Regions from separate parts of the Erwinia sp. 1181_3 genome, predicted to be linked through region 1. Evidence: predicted binding sites of a transcription regulator. Region 1 holds the regulator's gene; the other holds the start of a gene.
The links. The regulator ArgR, encoded in region 1, controls arginine synthesis, uptake and breakdown. The targets are predictions, from matches to a motif close to ANTGAATAAAAATACANT.

Region 1 (8,520 bases):
GAGCAATCAGGTGCGGAAAATCTCCTTTACCGGTTCCACACAAGTTGGCAAGTTGCTGATGCGCAATGCGGCCGAGACGCTGAAAAAGGTTTCAATGGAGCTGGGGGGCAACGCACCCTATATCGTCTTTGACGATGCGGATATTGATGCGGCGGTGAAAGGGGCGATTGCTAATAAATTCCGTAATGCCGGGCAGGTCTGCGTCAGCGTGAATCGCTTCTTTATCCATAACCGTGTTTACGATCGCTTCGTTAGTCAACTGGCGGAGGAAGTGAAAAAGCTGAAGGTGGGTAACGGGATGGAAGAGGGCGTGGTGATCGGGCCGCTAATAGACGCCTCCGCACTTAAAAAAGTCGAAGAACATGTTAACGATGCCGTGGCACAAGGCGGCAGGCTGGTGACCGGTGGTGCGCGTCATGCGCTGGGGGGGAATTTCTGGCAACCCACCGTGATTGCGGAAGCGAATGAAACCATGAAACTGGCCCATGAAGAGACCTTCGGTCCGGTGGCCGCGTGCTTCCGTTTTGATACGGAAGAAGAGGTCGTCCGCCGGGCGAATGATACCGAGTTTGGTCTGGCCGCCTACTTTTATACACAAAATCTGCAGCGGGTATTCCGCGTCTCTGCCGCGCTGGAAAGTGGCATGGTGGGAGTGAATGAGTGTGCGGTCTCTACTGAGTTGGCGCCGTTCGGTGGCGTCAAAGCCTCCGGTCTGGGGCGGGAAGGTTCGGTTCTGGGGCTTGAGGAGTTTATGGAAGTCAAAGCCCTGCATATTGGTGGGCTGTAGCCCTACGCCCGGTTGTGTGTCCTGCGGAGCAGCCAGCATGAGAAAAGAGAGTTTCGATTTTAATGTGATTGTCGACCAGGCGCATTTCTACCGCCAGTTCAGTGAACGGTTTGCATTAACGGCGAGTGTGATAAGCGATTTGGATAGCCTGTGGGATGCCATCATTCAGCCGCAGGTGCCGCTACCGCTGGAGATTGAGTTTATCCATCTGGGAAGTGGTCAGAAACGACGATATGGCGCACTGATTTTGCTCTTTGATGAAGCGGAAGAGGAACTTGAGGGCCAGCTCCGCTTTAACGTCAGGTAAAAAGGGCAAAAAAAGGGCCCCGGCGAACGGGGCCAAAAAGGTCGTCTGGCCTGCCCATCATGGGCAGTGCATTGACGAGGAATTACTTATAGAGCTCGGCGGTGGCGTGCCAGCTGTCCTGATTACGTGCTTCAATAATGCGATAAGCACTGGCACCTTCACGATCGGCTTTTTGTGACAGCTGCTGACGAATATCCGACGGTGTACCCGCCACGCCACTCAACGTAATTGTCCCCGCAGATTGCAGATTTTCAGCCTGTTGGCTGTTGACCAGCTGTGCAGCAGATGCGCCAAAGCTGACGACAGAAAACAGACCCAATGCAGCGATGGTTGTTTTAATTTTCATGATTAATCTCCTCATTGTGACCAACAACCTGCGGATTCAACATCATGACCGCAGTCATGTCACGGATGGGTGCAGCAGCACCCGATACGGTGTTATTTATACAGTTCAGCGGTGGCGTGATAGTTACCGTCGTTACGTGCTTCGATGACACGGTAAGAGGTTGCGCCCTGCTGGTCCGCTTTCTCTGACAGCGCATGACGGATATCCATTGGCGTTCCGTTGATGCCGCTGACGCTTGCGGTTCCGGCAGATTGCAGATTCTGGCTGGCGACCTGCTCATTGGTCACCAGATTCGCGGCGCTGGCGCCGAATGACAGAACAGAAGCAAGACTCAATGCAGCGATGGTAAAAGTGGTTTTCATGATGATGACTCCAGAATTAGGGTTTCGCGGTAACCGAAAGGGCTTAAAAGCGTTTTTTATACTTGGGGTTACCGTATTTCATTAATTAATTAACTAATAAATAGACGTCCAGGTGACTGACTGAATTATTTGTACAATTCGGCTGTCGCGTGCCAGTTACCGTTCTCATAGTCTTCGATAACGCGGTAAGCGCTGGCGCCTTTCTCAGTTGCTTTATTATTCAGAGCCTGATGGATATCCATCGGCGATCCGGCGACACCGCTAACGCTAATGACGCCGATAGATTGCAAATTCTTAGCCTGATCGGCGTTAACAGATTCAGCGGCAAAAGAACCAAATGACAGCGCAGATAACACGCTCAATGCAGCAATAGTAGTTTTAACGTTCATGATACTTTCCTCGTCAACTGTTTTTATCTTTTTACGTACTGTGATTTGCATCACGAAAACAAGTATAGATCTAATAACGTAAAAAATTAATAGCACGCTAATAATTTTTTGTTGGGATTCTTCTGGCGTTATGGCATTTTTAATAACCAGCCGTTATAAAAAACGCTTATATTTTACCCGCCCCCTGTTAAATACGTGTAAAAACATCGCACTGCGTGACATTAGCGATTTGTGCGCTTATTAGGGGTTGATCACATTGCTGAAAGAATTTTTGGCAGTGGTAGCCGCAAGGAGCCGGGTGAGAAGGGAGTGGGATATTCTGCTGTTGGTTGTTTTATCAGGGAAATAAAAAAGGGCCGATCAGTATCAGCCCTAAGTAAAATGCATGGCCAGCGGGTGTTGCCGCCAGGTTAACGCCAGTGGTGCCTTATAACTCTTGCTCGAAGAGTACCAGCACCGCATCGTAGAGTTGCTTCACCGAGAAGGCGCGTGCAGGCGTAATAAAGATGGTGTCATCTCCGGCGATGGTTCCAAGAATACCTTCTGCTTTACCCAGTGAATCCAGCAGGCGTGCAATCAACTGTGCGGCACCCGGGCTGGTGTGAATCACAACCAGTGCATCGTTAAAGTCGATATCCAGCACCAGGTTTTTTAGCGGACTGGTGGTGGTCGGCACGCCCAGTTCTGCTGGCAGGCAGTAAACCATCTCCATTTTTGCATTGCGCGTGCGCACTGCGCCGAACTTCGTCAGCATACGTGACACTTTCGACTGATTGATATTCTCGAAGCCTTCTTCTTGCAGTGCGCTGACAATCTCGCCCTGCGAGCTGAATTTTTCTTCCTTGAGTAAGGCTTTGAATGCCTTGATCAGGTCTTCTTGTTTTGATGGGTTACGCATAGGTTACCGATAAAAGGGGGTTATCAAGGGATACCCTCAGCGGGATATTACATTAATATGCAATAAAATGAATGTTTATGCAAATGAGAAATCGGGCGCGGAGCCATTCAAGGCCGTCTCCGCAACAGTTTACCAAATTTTATCGGCGAAAAAAAACGTGCTGACGCCGTGCTGAAATGCGCACTTTGTGAACACTTTGTTATAATGTTGAGGTTGTTCCACAACGCGCTAAAGGTGTAATGTAACGCCCAATCACGATGTATTTGTATACTGATTTCCCGGCACATGTAATGTTCAAAAAATAATAAGGAGTTTAGGATGAAAGTTGCGGTCCTCGGTGCAGCAGGTGGTATTGGTCAGGCTTTGGCCCTCCTGCTTAAAACTCAGCTTCCGGCAGGCTCAGAACTCTCCCTCTATGATATCGCTCCGGTTACCCCCGGTGTCGCGGTTGATTTAAGCCATATCCCTACAGCAGTCAAAATTGAAGGTTTCAGCGGTGAAGATGCGACTCCTGCGCTTAAGGGTGCTGACGTAGTGCTGATTTCTGCTGGTGTTGCACGTAAACCTGGTATGGATCGTTCAGATCTTTTCAACGTAAATGCCGGCATTGTGCGTAATCTGATTGAGCAGGTCGCCTCAACCAGCCCAAAAGCACTGATTGGTATCATCACAAACCCGGTCAATACCACGGTAGCGATTGCTGCTGAAGTGCTGAAGAAAGCAGGTGTTTACGACAAAAATAAACTTTTTGGTATCACGACCCTCGATATCATTCGTTCGAACACATTTGTTGCTGCCTTGAAAGGCAAGCAGCCTGAAGAACTCAATGTGCCGGTGGTTGGTGGACACTCCGGCGTGACGATCCTGCCATTGCTGTCGCAGATCCCTGGCGTGACATTTACCGAGCAGGAAGCCGCTGAACTGACGAAACGTATTCAGAATGCGGGTACTGAAGTGGTCGAGGCAAAAGCGGGTGGCGGCTCTGCAACTTTGTCGATGGGCCACGCGGCTGCGGTCTTTGGTTTGTCTCTGGTGCGTGCTCTGAAAGGCGAAAGCAACATTGTTGAATGTGCTTATGTTGAAGGAGATGGCGAGTATGCGCGTTTCTTCTCACAGCCGTTGCTGCTGGGCAAAAACGGTATTGTCGAACGTCGTCCGATCGGTGCACTGAGTGCGTTTGAACAGCAGTCGCTGGATGGCATGCTGGACACGCTGAAGAAGGATATTACTCTCGGCGAAGAGTTCGTTAAGTAACTTACCCCTTCATATATGGCACCCGTAGCGGTGCTGTTCACCCCGGCTCTGTCCGGGGTGGATGTCTGTCAAACTACTGCGTCTGATTCTCTTCCGGGTATTCCTGAACCGTGACTGGCAGCGTCATCTTTTTACCCTCACGGCTGATTTCTACGTTAATCACCGTTCCCGGGCGTATTTCCGCCACCTGATCCATCGTTTCCAGCGGTGAAGCCGCCTGAACGTTGTTGACCCGGGTAATCGTGTCATTGACATGAATACCGGCAATATCGGCGGGCCCACCAGCTTTAACATAGGTAACGACGATACCCTGAAGCTGAGGGTGCTCTATTCCTGTCTCCAGCCCACTGGAGCGTCGGAATTCCTGGCCCGTGATACCGATATAGCCACGGATCACGCGACCATCGCGGATCAGCTTTTCCATCACCTTAGTCGCCAGTTTGGTGGGGATAGCAAACCCCAGCCCTTCCGGTGTTTCACCGTTGCTACTTTTATCAAACGATAGCGTATTAATCCCCATCAGTTCACCCAGAGAATTAATCAGCGCACCGCCAGAGTTGCCACGGTTAATCGAGGCATCTGTTTGCAGGAAATCCTGATGACGGGAAGGGCTGAGGCCAACGCGCCCCGTGGCACCGATAATGCCCTGGGTGACGGTTTGTCCGATGTTGTAGGGGTTACCAATCGCCATTACCAGGTCGCCAACGTGTGCGACTCGTTGCGGGTTGATGGGGATCACCGGCAAACTGGAGGCATTGATTTTCAGCACGGCCAGGTCGGTCAGCGTATCTGACCCGACCAGCATGGCTTCAAAGGAGCGTCCATCCTGCAGATTAACGATAATCTGACTGGCATCATTAATCACATGTTTATTGGTCAGGATATAGCCACGAGGATCCATTATGACGCCTGAGCCCAGGACATCTGTTGAGCCGCTGGCGCTGTGGTTATAGACATAGACCACGGCAGGTGCCGCGCGGCGGACCCCGGCATTGTAACTGACAGGTTCTTCACTGGTGGTGCTGGTACTGGAGCTGGAGCGCGGCAACAGGTCGCCCCCAAGCCTGAGGCTCGGTACGGCTACCAGAAGAATACCGGCCACAATCAGGCCAAAGATCACTGAACGCAAAATTTTAAGAAACATGGTCTTAAGCGGTGAATGAAAGAACGACTGGCAGAATAGCATGAGTTACGCAGACACAGTAGCCCGTGTCTGCGCAAGAGGGTTAAGGCAGGAGCAGGTAGATATTCTCTTCACCGCGCATCACGCTCAGTGCCAGTAGCGGTGGTTTTGCTTCCAGCAGTTTACGCAGTTCGGCCAGGTTCTGAACTGGCGTACGGTTGACGCCAACAATCACATCGTCTTTCTGCAGACCAAACTGGGCGGCGGGAGTCGATTTCTCAACCTCATCGACTTTCACCCCTTTGGTGCCGTCTTTGGCCGCTCCATCACTGAGTGTCGCGCCCTGTAAAGCTGGCGTTGTCAGCTCTGCGCCAGCGCTACTCTGGGTGCTGTTATCCAGCTTCACAGTTACGGTGAGTGGCTTAGCATCACGTAACAGGCCGATCTTCACATCCTGGCCCGGCGGGGTGGTGCCGATTTTCACCCGCAGTTCCGCAAAGTTGGCGATGGCTTTACCGTCGACGCTGGTAATGATGTCACCGGCTTTGATGCCTGCTTTGGCCGCGGCGGACTGGGGTAATACTTCGTTGACGAAAGCGCCACGTTGAACGTCGACATTAAAGGCTTTCGCCATCTCAGCGGTCATCTCGGTGCCTTTGATTCCCAACTGGCCACGCTTAACTTCGCCAAACTGGATCAACTGCTGTGCAAGGCCCATCGCCATATTACTGGGGATAGCAAAGCCAATGCCGATATTGCCGCCGCTGGAGGCCAGAATAGCCGTGTTCAGGCCGATCAGTTCACCATTGAGATTCACCAGCGCTCCACCGGAGTTACCCCGGTTGATGGCCGCATCGGTCTGGATAAAGTTTTCCAACCCTTCCAGGTTCAGCCCACTGCGCCCCAGGGCAGAGACAATTCCTGAGGTGGCGGTCTGACCCAGTCCAAACGGATTACCGATCGCAACGGCAAAATCCCCGACTTTAAGCTGGTCAGAGTCGGCAATTTTAACTTGCGTTAGCTTCGTGGCGCCATTGAGCTGGATGAGCGCAATATCGGTCTGCTCATCGTGGCCAACCAGTTTGGCATCGAACTCGCGGCCGTCGCTCAGCTGCACGCTGATTTTGTCTGCGCCGTTAACCACGTGGTTATTGGTCAGCACGTAACCTTTTGCCGCATCAATGATCACACCTGACGCCAGTCCTTCAAACTCTTGTGATTTTTCGTCACCTTGTGCACCATCCTGGCCGTTCTGTTCGAAGAAGCGCTTTAACTGCTCGGGGATCTGTTGCTGTTTGCTGTCGCTCTCGGTTCCCTCAACGTGAACGCTGACCACGGCAGGCAGAACTTTTTCCAACATCGGTGCCAGGCTCGGCAACGGTTGTCCCTGAATCTGGGAAGGCAGCGATGCCTGGGTCGCAGGGACCACGGCCAGATTGACGCCAATACTTAATGCCAGTGCGCTTAACAGAAATGATTTCTTCTTCATCGGGACTCAGCTCTCGCTACCAGGGGAATAAATAAAGGTGTACCCGGAATTGCAGGCTATATGTTGAGTGATACAGGTATGACCGTTCAGAAACGAGAGGGTGCCAGGCACCCCCAATAAAAATTATTTGGCAGCGCGATCGCCACGCAGCAGGCCAGAAGCGCTGTCCGGGTAATCACGCGGCATTTGCACTGGCACCTGATCGTTATCCGCTTCGGATTCGGTCAGCTGATAGGCAAACGGGTTTTTTTCACCCGGCAGGTTTGGCAGCAAGTCGTTCGACCCTTTCGCCATATGCTGATACAGCTGGCGATAGTCGCGAGCCATATTGTCCAGCAGCTCTGCGCTGTGGGCAAAATGATTCGTCAGCTCTTCACGATAGTCAGCCAGCTCGGCTTTACTCTTTTCCAGTTCATACTGCAGGCTGCGTTGCTCACGCAGTTTCTTATTGCCGAAACGCATGGCGACCGCACCAATAATAATCCCAACCACTAACCCAATAAGCGCATATTCCCAGGTCATAATAACTCCCATATTGTCTTCGTTGTTCCGTAGGGCCTTTCCAACTCATACCCGCCACTATAACCGCTAATCTCACGGAAGTGGAATCCTGCGGCAGCTTCGCTTAGTGTAGAACGACTTTTTTTTCGACAATCAACCACCCGGCAAGACCATTTTTCAGGGAATGTGACAACATTATGCAAACGATGTCTCCTCTGGCGCTGTATCAGCAGGCGCTGGAAAACGGCGAGTATCAGGCCGATGACGTACAACGTGCCGCGATGACCCGCTTAGACGGTATCTATCAGGCATTAACCCGTATCAGCCCGCCCGCATCCGCTGCCAGCGGTGGGTTATTCGGTAAGCTTAATAAGCTGCTGGGAAAAAGTAAAAATGATGTTCAGACACCTGCGCGTGGTCTGTATATGTGGGGCGGCGTTGGGCGTGGCAAGACCTGGCTAATGGATATGTTTTTTCGGGCTATTCCTGGCGAGCGCAAGCAGCGACTGCACTTCCACCGCTTTATGCTGCGGGTGCATCAGGAGTTGACCGAGTTGCAGGGCCAAAGTGATCCGTTACAAATCGTTGCCGATCGCTTTAAAGCCGAAACGGACCTGCTGTGTTTTGATGAGTTTTTTGTCTCAGATATCACCGATGCCATGCTGCTTGGCACACTGATGGAAGCGCTATTCAGTCGGGGTATTACGCTGGTTGCGACATCAAACATTCCCCCGGACGATCTCTATCGTAACGGTTTGCAACGGGCACGTTTTATGCCTGCCATTGAGATGATTAAACAGCATTGTGAAATCATGAATGTGGATGCGGGGATTGATTATCGCCTGCGCACGCTGACGTCTGCACACCTGTGGATGACGCCGTTGGGTGAAGAGACGTCAAAAGAGATGGAACGGATGTTTGTCGCGCTGGCGGGTAAGCCGCGGGAACATCATGAGCCGCTCGAGATTAACCATCGTCAGCTGCCCACGCTGGGAATGGCAGAAGGCGTGCTGGCGATGAGTTTTCTTACGTTATGTGGGGAAGGACGTAGCCAGCATGACTAT
Region 2 (8,520 bases), on a different contig from region 1:
CGCCGGCGCCTGGGGCATTTTTCAGCACCCAGACGCGGCCATAATGGTTAAACCAGCCCGCCATATGCCCGGCATCGGGGCCGATTCCCTGGTATATGTCGAAGTGCTGCCCTTTAATGGCCCCCCCTACATCCAGCGACACCATTATACGCATCTCATATTTGCCGGTAAATTTACCGTTGTTATCCAGCAACGGAATCTCTGCCAGCAGCGCAGTACCCGGTGGGATCAACGCACGGTCAGCCGCGACCGAAGCTTTTGCCACCAGCGGCACCGCGCTGGCACCACGCACGGGCGCAAAGTTCTCAGGTTTAAAGAAGACAAAGGAAGGGTTCTGCTCCAGCAGTTCGCGCACCTCAGCCGGGCTGTGCGTTTCGCCCCACTGACGGATAGCCTGCATCGACATGTCTTCGCGCTTCACTTCACCGCGGTCGATCAGAACTTTACCGATACTGCGATAAGGATGGCCATTCTTACCACCGTAGCCGAAGAACGTCAGCGGACGCCCATCCCCGTAGTCAACATAGCCGCTGCCCTGCACATCCATAATAAAGTTATCCATCAGCGAATTGCTGTAGCCCGCGATAAAGCGTTCATCCAGCGCACCACTGTAGATTTCCGCCCGGCTTGGCAGCTTCCTGCCCTTACTACGCGGTGGCATACGGTATAAAGGATACTGGAATTCACCCTGGCGGGTGTAACGCGCCTGAATCACCGGGGTGTAGTAACCGGTAAACTGAACGTTGCCATAATTGTCGGTGCCTTCCATCTGATATGCATCCAGACCGAACTGGCGCAACTGACGAGTATCGCCCCCAGCCATCAGCCAGCTCTCGATGGCGCTATAGGTGCCGGACTGACGCGAATACATGCCCGCAGAGGAAAAACGGATTTGAGAAACCTGGTCGGCAAAGTCTTTGCCATTCACCGGGCGCCCCTTCGCGTTGGGCTGATTGACCAGCGCCAGCGGTTGATTCAGTGTCCCATCCTTATACTGTTGCCCACGATCGGTGGGTTTCGACGAACACCCCGCCAGCAGCGCCAGCAGCGTGCCGGTCACCAGATATTTTGCCCAACCTGCTTTCATGCCTTCTTTACCTTTATACGGGAACCCTGCGCGAAGATAGCAAAGGCACCGCCATAATTAAATGCGCCTTCTGAAAAAGACCTGAGGCATTTGTGCAACATTCCAGCATCTGAGCGTAAAAATCCATCACAACCACGATTTTAGCCACTTATCTGCAAAAAGGGGTTGCAAGAAAACCCATCAGGCGTATAGTGCGCAACCACGGACGCGGGATGGAGCAGCCTGGTAGCTCGTCGGGCTCATAACCCGAAGGTCGTCGGTTCAAATCCGGCTCCCGCAACCAATTAACTAAAGTCTGTAAGATTGAGTTAAGCAGTAAAGAAGATAGTTGTCGTGATGGAAGCGACAAACCACGCGGACGCGGGATGGAGCAGCCTGGTAGCTCGTCGGGCTCATAACCCGAAGGTCGTCGGTTCAAATCCGGCTCCCGCAACCAATTATCCGTCGTGGGTGGAAGTAAAAGTAGTTAAAGCGTTAATCGGACGCGGGATGGAGCAGCCTGGTAGCTCGTCGGGCTCATAACCCGAAGGTCGTCGGTTCAAATCCGGCTCCCGCAACCAATTAAACACCCTTAAGGGTGTTTTTTTGTATGTGTCGTTTGTCCCCCTCTTGCTGAATCACAGCGGAATCCTTTCCGCCCGTTGACTATTTATGCAGTGCCAGCGGCGCACCGTTAGCAAAATACGCTTTAATCCCTGCCAGAATGGAATCCGCCACCTGATGCTGAAAACGTGTGGTGCGTAATTTACGTTCCTCTTCGATATTGCTTATAAAGGCCGTTTCTACCAGAATCGAAGGGATATCCGGTGCTTTCAGTACCGCAAAGCCTGCCTGATCCACCGTCCGCTTATGCAGATGGTTAATTTTCCCCATGCGCGACAACACCTCTTTGCCAAACTTCAGACTGTCGTTAATCGTCAGGCTCTGCACCATATCGAACATGGTGTGGTCGAGGTAACGGTCGCCGCTTCTGCTAACGCCCCCAATCAGATCGGATTCATTCTGCGTCTGTGCCAGAAAACGGGCAGCGGTACTGGTTGCCCCTTTCGTCGACAGCGCAAACACCGATGATCCGCGTGCCGCACGGCTGGTAAATGCATCAGCATGAATCGAGATAAACAGGTCGGCACGCTGCTTGCGCGCTTTCGCCACACGCACTTTCAGGGGAATAAAGACATCCTCATTGCGCGTCATATAGGCACGCATGTTCGGCTGCTTATCGATCAGGGCCTTCAGCCGTCGGCCAATCTTCAGCACCACATCTTTCTCGCGCGTTTTATGCTTACCAACGGCCCCGGAGTCTTCACCGCCGTGGCCGGGATCGATCATGATGACAATGGGACGATCCCGACCCGCCTTACCGGGAAGCGGTGCGGCCGCTGGCTGGCTGCGTTCGAGATCGCCCTTGTTGTAATCTTCCAGCAATGCCAGTAGCGGATCATCATTGTGCTGTTGTGTTTGCACCGGATAGAGATCCAGTACCAGACGATTTTTGATCCCGGCAACCGGATCGAGCGTAAAAATACGCGGCGCAACGTTTTGCTTTAGCTCAAGCACCAGCCGGACGGTGTTTTGGTCGAACTGGCCGACACGCGCATTTTTAATATAGGGATCGTCCTGACGGACCAGATTGCCCACGCTATTCAGCGCCGAATTCAGCCGGATATTATCGATATCCACGACCACGCGATCGGGATTGCTGAGGGCAAACTGCTTATACTTAAGCGGCGTGTTGGACTCAATGGTCAGACGTGAATAAGTAGAAGAAGGCCAGAGGCGGATCGCGACCACATGGCCGCTGGCGGCCATGCCGACACGGCTGATGCTGAGTAACCAGGCTGCGCCTGCCCCTTGTAATAACCGCCGCCGGTTAAGTGAGGTTGAATCGGTCATGCCACTCCTGATGCGTTGCTGTGTTTAATAAAAAGCCAATAACAAAAATTTTGCAAAAACTTTAACGAATCCACCAGGCAGTGTCACCCAAAAAAAGCGAATAAATGCAGGGCATTAGCCACAGAGAAATGCGGTAGCAGGTGATAAGTAAGGATAAATGCCACTTGCACCCGGAGTGATAAAAGAATAAAAATACACTTTTACCGAATAATAATTCAAAGAGGGTTTGCCGTGAAGGAACGTAGTACCGAGCTGGTCCAGGGATTCCGCCATACAGTTCCCTATATCAACGCCCATCGTGGTAAAACGTTTGTCATTATGCTGGGTGGTGAAGCCATCGAGCATGAGAACTTCTCAAGCATCGTCAATGATATCGGCCTGCTGCACAGCCTGGGTATCCGCCTGGTCGTAGTGTATGGCGCCCGCCCGCAAATTGATGCCAGCCTCGCCGAGCGTAACCTCGAACCGCTCTACCATAAACATACCCGCGTTACGGATGCGCAGTCGTTGGAGCTGGTCAAACAGGCCGCAGGCCGTTTACAGCTGGATATCACTGCCCGCCTGTCGATGAGCCTCAATAACACGCCGTTACAGGGCGCACATATTAATGTGGTCAGCGGCAACTTTATTATTGCCCAGCCGCTGGGCGTGGATGACGGCGTGGACTACTGTCACAGCGGCCGTATTCGTCGTATCGATGAAGAAGCCATTCATCGCCAGCTGGACAGCGGTGCCATCGTGCTGATGGGGCCCGTCGCCGTTTCGGTCACCGGAGAGAGCTTCAACCTGACCTCTGAAGAGGTTGCCACCCAGCTGGCGATCAAACTGAAAGCTGAAAAAATGATCGGCTTCTGTTCCGAACAGGGCGTGACGAACAATGAAGGCAATATTGTTTCCGAGCTATTCCCTAATGAAGCGCAGAAGCGTATTGAAGAACTGGAAACCAGCGATGATTATCACTCCGGCACCGTGCGCTTCCTGCGTGGTGCCGTGAAAGCCTGCCGCAGCGGCGTGCGCCGTAGTCACCTGATTAGCTATCAGGAAGATGGCACCCTGTTGCAGGAGCTGTTCTCACGCGACGGTATCGGTACGCAGATTGTAATGGAGAGCGCCGAGCAGATCCGCCGCGCCACGATTAACGATATTGGTGGCATTCTGGAACTGATCCGCCCGCTGGAGCAGCAGGGCATTCTGGTGCGCCGCTCGCGCGAGCAGCTGGAAATGGAAATCGATAAGTTTACGATTGTTGAACGCGATAACCTGACCATCGGCTGCGCTGCACTTTATCCATTCCCCGAAGAGCAGATCGGTGAAATGGCCTGCGTGGCAGTACACCCGGATTACCGCAGTTCGGCACGCGGCGAGGCACTGCTGGAGCGCGTAGCGTTACAGGCACGCCAGATGGGGTTAAAAAAACTGTTTGTGCTGACCACGCGCAGTATTCACTGGTTCCAGGAACGTGGTTTTGTCCCGGTGGATATCGAACTGCTGCCGGAAAGCAAAAAACAGATGTACAACTATCAGCGTCGTTCCAAAGTGCTGATGGTCGACCTGCGGGAAGCCAACGCCCATACGCGGCAAAGTTAATCGCGCACCGCACGATTAACCGACGGGGCGAGGCATGCTCCGTTCGATGTTAACCGGGACGGGCATGCCCGTCCCCCTAAACCTGCGTTAATCGATCCACCAGCCCACTGCGCCTTTGCGTGCGCATCTTCACTGCGGCGTTAAACACGCCTTTATCGGCGTACAGCGTTAGCTGCCGTTTGGCACGCGTGATGGCGGTATACACCAGCTCACGCGTCAGCACCGGCATGATCTGATTTGGTAACACCATCAGCGTATGTTCAAACTCCGATCCCTGCGACTTATGCACCGTCATCGCCCAGGCGCTGTCATGCGGCGGCAGGCGGCTCGGTTGCACAGCCTTGATGCTGCCATCGGGCAGTGGGAAAAACACTTTCAGCTGCTGCTCATCGTCCAGCATCGCAATACCGATATCGCCGTTAAACAACCCCAGCGCCCGGTCATTACGGGCAATCATCACAGGCCGCCCGACAAACCACTTGCCGTTCATCGCCACAACGCGGCGAATCAGCCCCGCCTGGCGCAGCGACTGCTCAATGCGTTCATTCAGTCCGGCAACCCCAAATGGCCCCTCGCGCAGGGCGCACAGCAGTTGGAATCGGCCAAACTCCGCCAAAACCTCAGCAGGCGGCGCTCCGGCGGCGAGCAATTTCAGATAGCCGCGATAACCCGCCACACAGTCATTCAACAGCTGCTGGTAATCCTCGCTGCTGCTCAGTGCCTGGCGACGAATATCCGTAAATCCACCGCTGAAGACCTGCTCAACCCGCTTCACCTCACCGGCGTTGACCGCCAGCGCCAGCTGACCAATACCTGATGACGCTGTAAAACGGTAGCTTTTCCGCAGCAGGCAGATCATATCGCGCACCACAGAAGCACTGGCATCCTCACGCCCGGCAACGTCACACCCCGTCAGACGCGTGAGTTCAGCGGCACGCTCCAGGCTGTAACCGAATTCGGCACAGCGGCAGATATCCCCCAATACGGCACCCGCCTCTACCGAGGCAAGCTGGTCGCGGTCACCCAAGAAGATCACTCGTGCCTGTGAAGGCAGCGCCGCGATCAGGTTAGCCAGCATCGGCAGATCGACCATTGAGGCTTCATCCACCACCAGCACGTCCAGATGCAACGGATTACCCCGGTGGTAACGCATGCGTTGGCTGCCTGGCAGTGCGCCCAGCAGGCGGTGCAGCGTGGTCGCCTCCGTCGGGAAACGGCTGCGAATCTCCTCGTCCAGCGTCAGTTCCTGTAGCGTTTTTCCCAGTGACTCCGTGAGTCGGGCTGCCGCTTTCCCGGTTGGAGCTGCCAGTTCAATCCGTGGCGCCGTCACTGATAGCTCAATCAGGCTGGCGAGTAATTTCGCCACCGTTGTGGTCTTCCCGGTGCCCGGCCCGCCTGAAATCACTGCAACCTGACGGGTGAGCGCCACGGCAGCGGCAATTTTCTGCCAGTCGTCAGGCTGCTGGCCGAAATAGCGGTCAAGCGTCTGGCGCACCTGCGCCTCATCCAGTGCGACGGCATGCTGCTGGCGCTGCACAAACTGCGCCACTTCCCCTTCGCTCTGCCACATCCGGTGCAGATACAGCCGCTGTTGATGTAACACCAGCGGCGTCGCTGACTCCCCGTTGCTGACGGCGGTTTGTGCCAGTAATGTATCAGCCCAGTCCTGTGGTGCTCCTGCCGCCTGCCACAATGCCTGCGCCAGCTCCGGGTGACGGCCGGCAAAAAAAGCCTCAGGATGCAGTTGGTCCAGCGGCAGACAGACGTGCCCTTCCCCCGCATCGCGACTGACCAGTGCGGCCGCCAGCATCAGCGCCGGTTGCTCTGCTGTCGCCACCATCTGCGCAAACTGCACATCAAGGGGCCGCAATAGCCGCAGTCGCTGCGCCTGCTTTAATCCTTCTGTCAGCGTCATGCGCCCTGCTCCGCGTTGTTAGCAAACAGCTGGTCAAGCGCAGTGACAAAGTCTGCCTGGGGCCGCGTGCTGTAAATGCCATTGCTTCCCTCCGTCCCGTCCAGGCCACGCAGGAACAGATAAATCACGCCACCGAAATGACGTTCGTAGTCATAGTCCGCCAGACGGTGCCGCAGATAGCGATGCAGCGCCAGCGTGTAAAGCTGGTACTGCAGGTCGTAGCGATGTGACTGCATCGCCTGCGCCATAGCCGGACGCGTGTAAGCGCTACTGTCCTCACCCAGCCAGTTCGATTTGTAATCCAGCAGGTAATATTTTCCCTGCCAGCAAAAGACCAAGTCGATAAAGCCTTTCAGCATGCCCTGCACCTGATAAAAATCGAGCGGCGGGCAGTCAGCCGAAAGCGGGTCCTGGCGCACCACCTGGTCCAGTGCATCAGCCGTCAGAAGACGTGAAATCGGCAGATAAAATTGCAGCTCAACTCGCCGGGCTTCAGGTGCAAGCTGATCCAGGCTCACGCCACTGTCATTGAGCGGCGTATGCAAAATACGCCCGAGCCAGTCATGCATCACCGGATGCCAGGCCTCGTCCAGCCCCTGACGACTAAGCTGAAGCGCCAGCCAGTCATCTTCCAACGGTGCGGTAAATTCGAGGGTTTCGAACAATCCATGCAGGAAGGTGCCCGGTGCCGCTCCGCGCGGGAAAGTGTGCGGCGTAAGCTGTGGTAACAGCTCATCGCTGGCTTCCCCCACCGCATCAACATCCAGCCGGGGCAGCAGGTCCAGCGCGGGCGCATGTCCGTGCTGTTGCAGGCCGGAATAACTGGTCACTCGCCAGTCATCGCGCAGGGTACGTTGTAACTGCTGGCTGCTCAGGCGCTGTGGGTCTTCGTGCTGTGGCTGCCACGGCGTATCGTCCGGTTCCTGCGGAATAACGACCGCGGTCGTATCACTTTGCAGGCTCAGCAGTGCCGTCCTTAATCCTGCGGCATCTGCCGCTTCGCCTTGCTGGATCAAGTAGCCCAACGCGCTGCGGTGCAGGTCGCTGTCGCCCTCTTTTTTACGTGTGCCTTTAATCAGGGGAGCAATACCGACGCTACAGTGGTAAACCGAGCGCGTCAGCGCCACATACAGCAAGCGCAGATCTTCTGCCAGCCTTTCCTGCTCGGCCAGCGCCACGCTCTCTTCCCCTTGTTGTAAGTCGAGCAACGCTTCGAAGGTTTGACGATCGTGATAAACGCCGTTTTCCGCCTCGCGGAAGTTGGCAACAAATGGCAACCACACCAGCGGATACTGTAAACCTTTCGATTTATGGATGGTGACAATCTGCACCAGGTTACGATCGCTCTCCAGGCGCAACTGCTGGTTAGCCACTTGCCCGTCCGGCTGTTCCACCTGCTGAGCGAGCCAACGCACCAGCGCATGTTCACTGTCGAGGGTGGCTGCAGCCTCCTGCAACAGTTCACCCAGATGCAGCAGATCGGTCAGACGGCGTTCCCCGCTGTCGGACGCCAGGAGGTTTTCCGCAATATGCCGTTTCACCATCAGATCGCGCAGCATCGGCAGTACACCGCGCTTTAACCAACGCTGGCGGTAGTCGGCAAATTCATCCACCAGGGCATCCCAGGCCCGTTCGTCCTGGTTCAGCGCATCCAGTGCCCGGGCATCAAGGCCCAGCAGGCTGCTGGCCAGCGCACTGCGCAGAACACGCTCCTGCTCCGGTGCCAGCACCGCCTGCAACAGCCACAGCATTTCGCGGGCTTCCGGTGTGGTAAATACGCTGTCACGGTTGGAGAGATACACCGAGGGGATTGCCAGGCCGTTTAATGCCTCACGCATCACCGAGGCCTCACTACGGCTACGCACCAGAATCGTGATATCCGAGGCACGCACCGGCTGCTGTTTACCGGCCTTACCGATCATCGCGGTGCCCTGCTGCCCGGCACTGAGCCAGCGGCGAATTTCCGCGGCACACTGGCGCGCCATAAACTGCTGGTAATCACTGACCCCAACGCCCTCGCCGGGCTGCAACCAGAACT

Region 2: argA (amino-acid N-acetyltransferase) is a predicted target of ArgR. The motif match lies at 3,162-3,179, and genes of this name have one in related genera.

Annotation. Positions count from the first base shown of each region.
Region 1 is NZ_VTDE01000003.1:706,216-714,735, reverse strand. It holds gene FY046_RS11755 (NAD-dependent succinate-semialdehyde dehydrogenase) at 1-787, shown strand, start outside; gene FY046_RS11750 (barstar family protein) at 825-1,094, shown strand; gene yhcN (peroxide/acid stress response protein YhcN) at 1,177-1,440, opposite strand; gene yhcN (peroxide/acid stress response protein YhcN) at 1,533-1,802, opposite strand; gene yhcN (peroxide/acid stress response protein YhcN) at 1,928-2,191, opposite strand; gene argR (transcriptional regulator ArgR) at 2,619-3,089, opposite strand; gene mdh (malate dehydrogenase) at 3,408-4,343, shown strand; gene degS (outer membrane-stress sensor serine endopeptidase DegS) at 4,417-5,487, opposite strand; gene degQ (serine endoprotease DegQ) at 5,570-6,955, opposite strand; gene zapG (Z-ring associated protein ZapG) at 7,079-7,477, opposite strand; gene zapE (cell division protein ZapE) at 7,654-8,520, shown strand, end outside.
Region 2 is NZ_VTDE01000007.1:76,502-85,021, reverse strand. It holds gene mltA (murein transglycosylase A) at 1-1,087, opposite strand, end outside; tRNA gene FY046_RS17050 (tRNA-Met) at 1,294-1,370, shown strand; tRNA gene FY046_RS17045 (tRNA-Met) at 1,447-1,523, shown strand; tRNA gene FY046_RS17040 (tRNA-Met) at 1,571-1,647, shown strand; gene amiC (N-acetylmuramoyl-L-alanine amidase AmiC) at 1,733-2,980, opposite strand; gene argA (amino-acid N-acetyltransferase) at 3,212-4,567, shown strand; gene recD (exodeoxyribonuclease V subunit alpha) at 4,644-6,482, opposite strand; gene recB (exodeoxyribonuclease V subunit beta) at 6,479-8,520, opposite strand, start outside.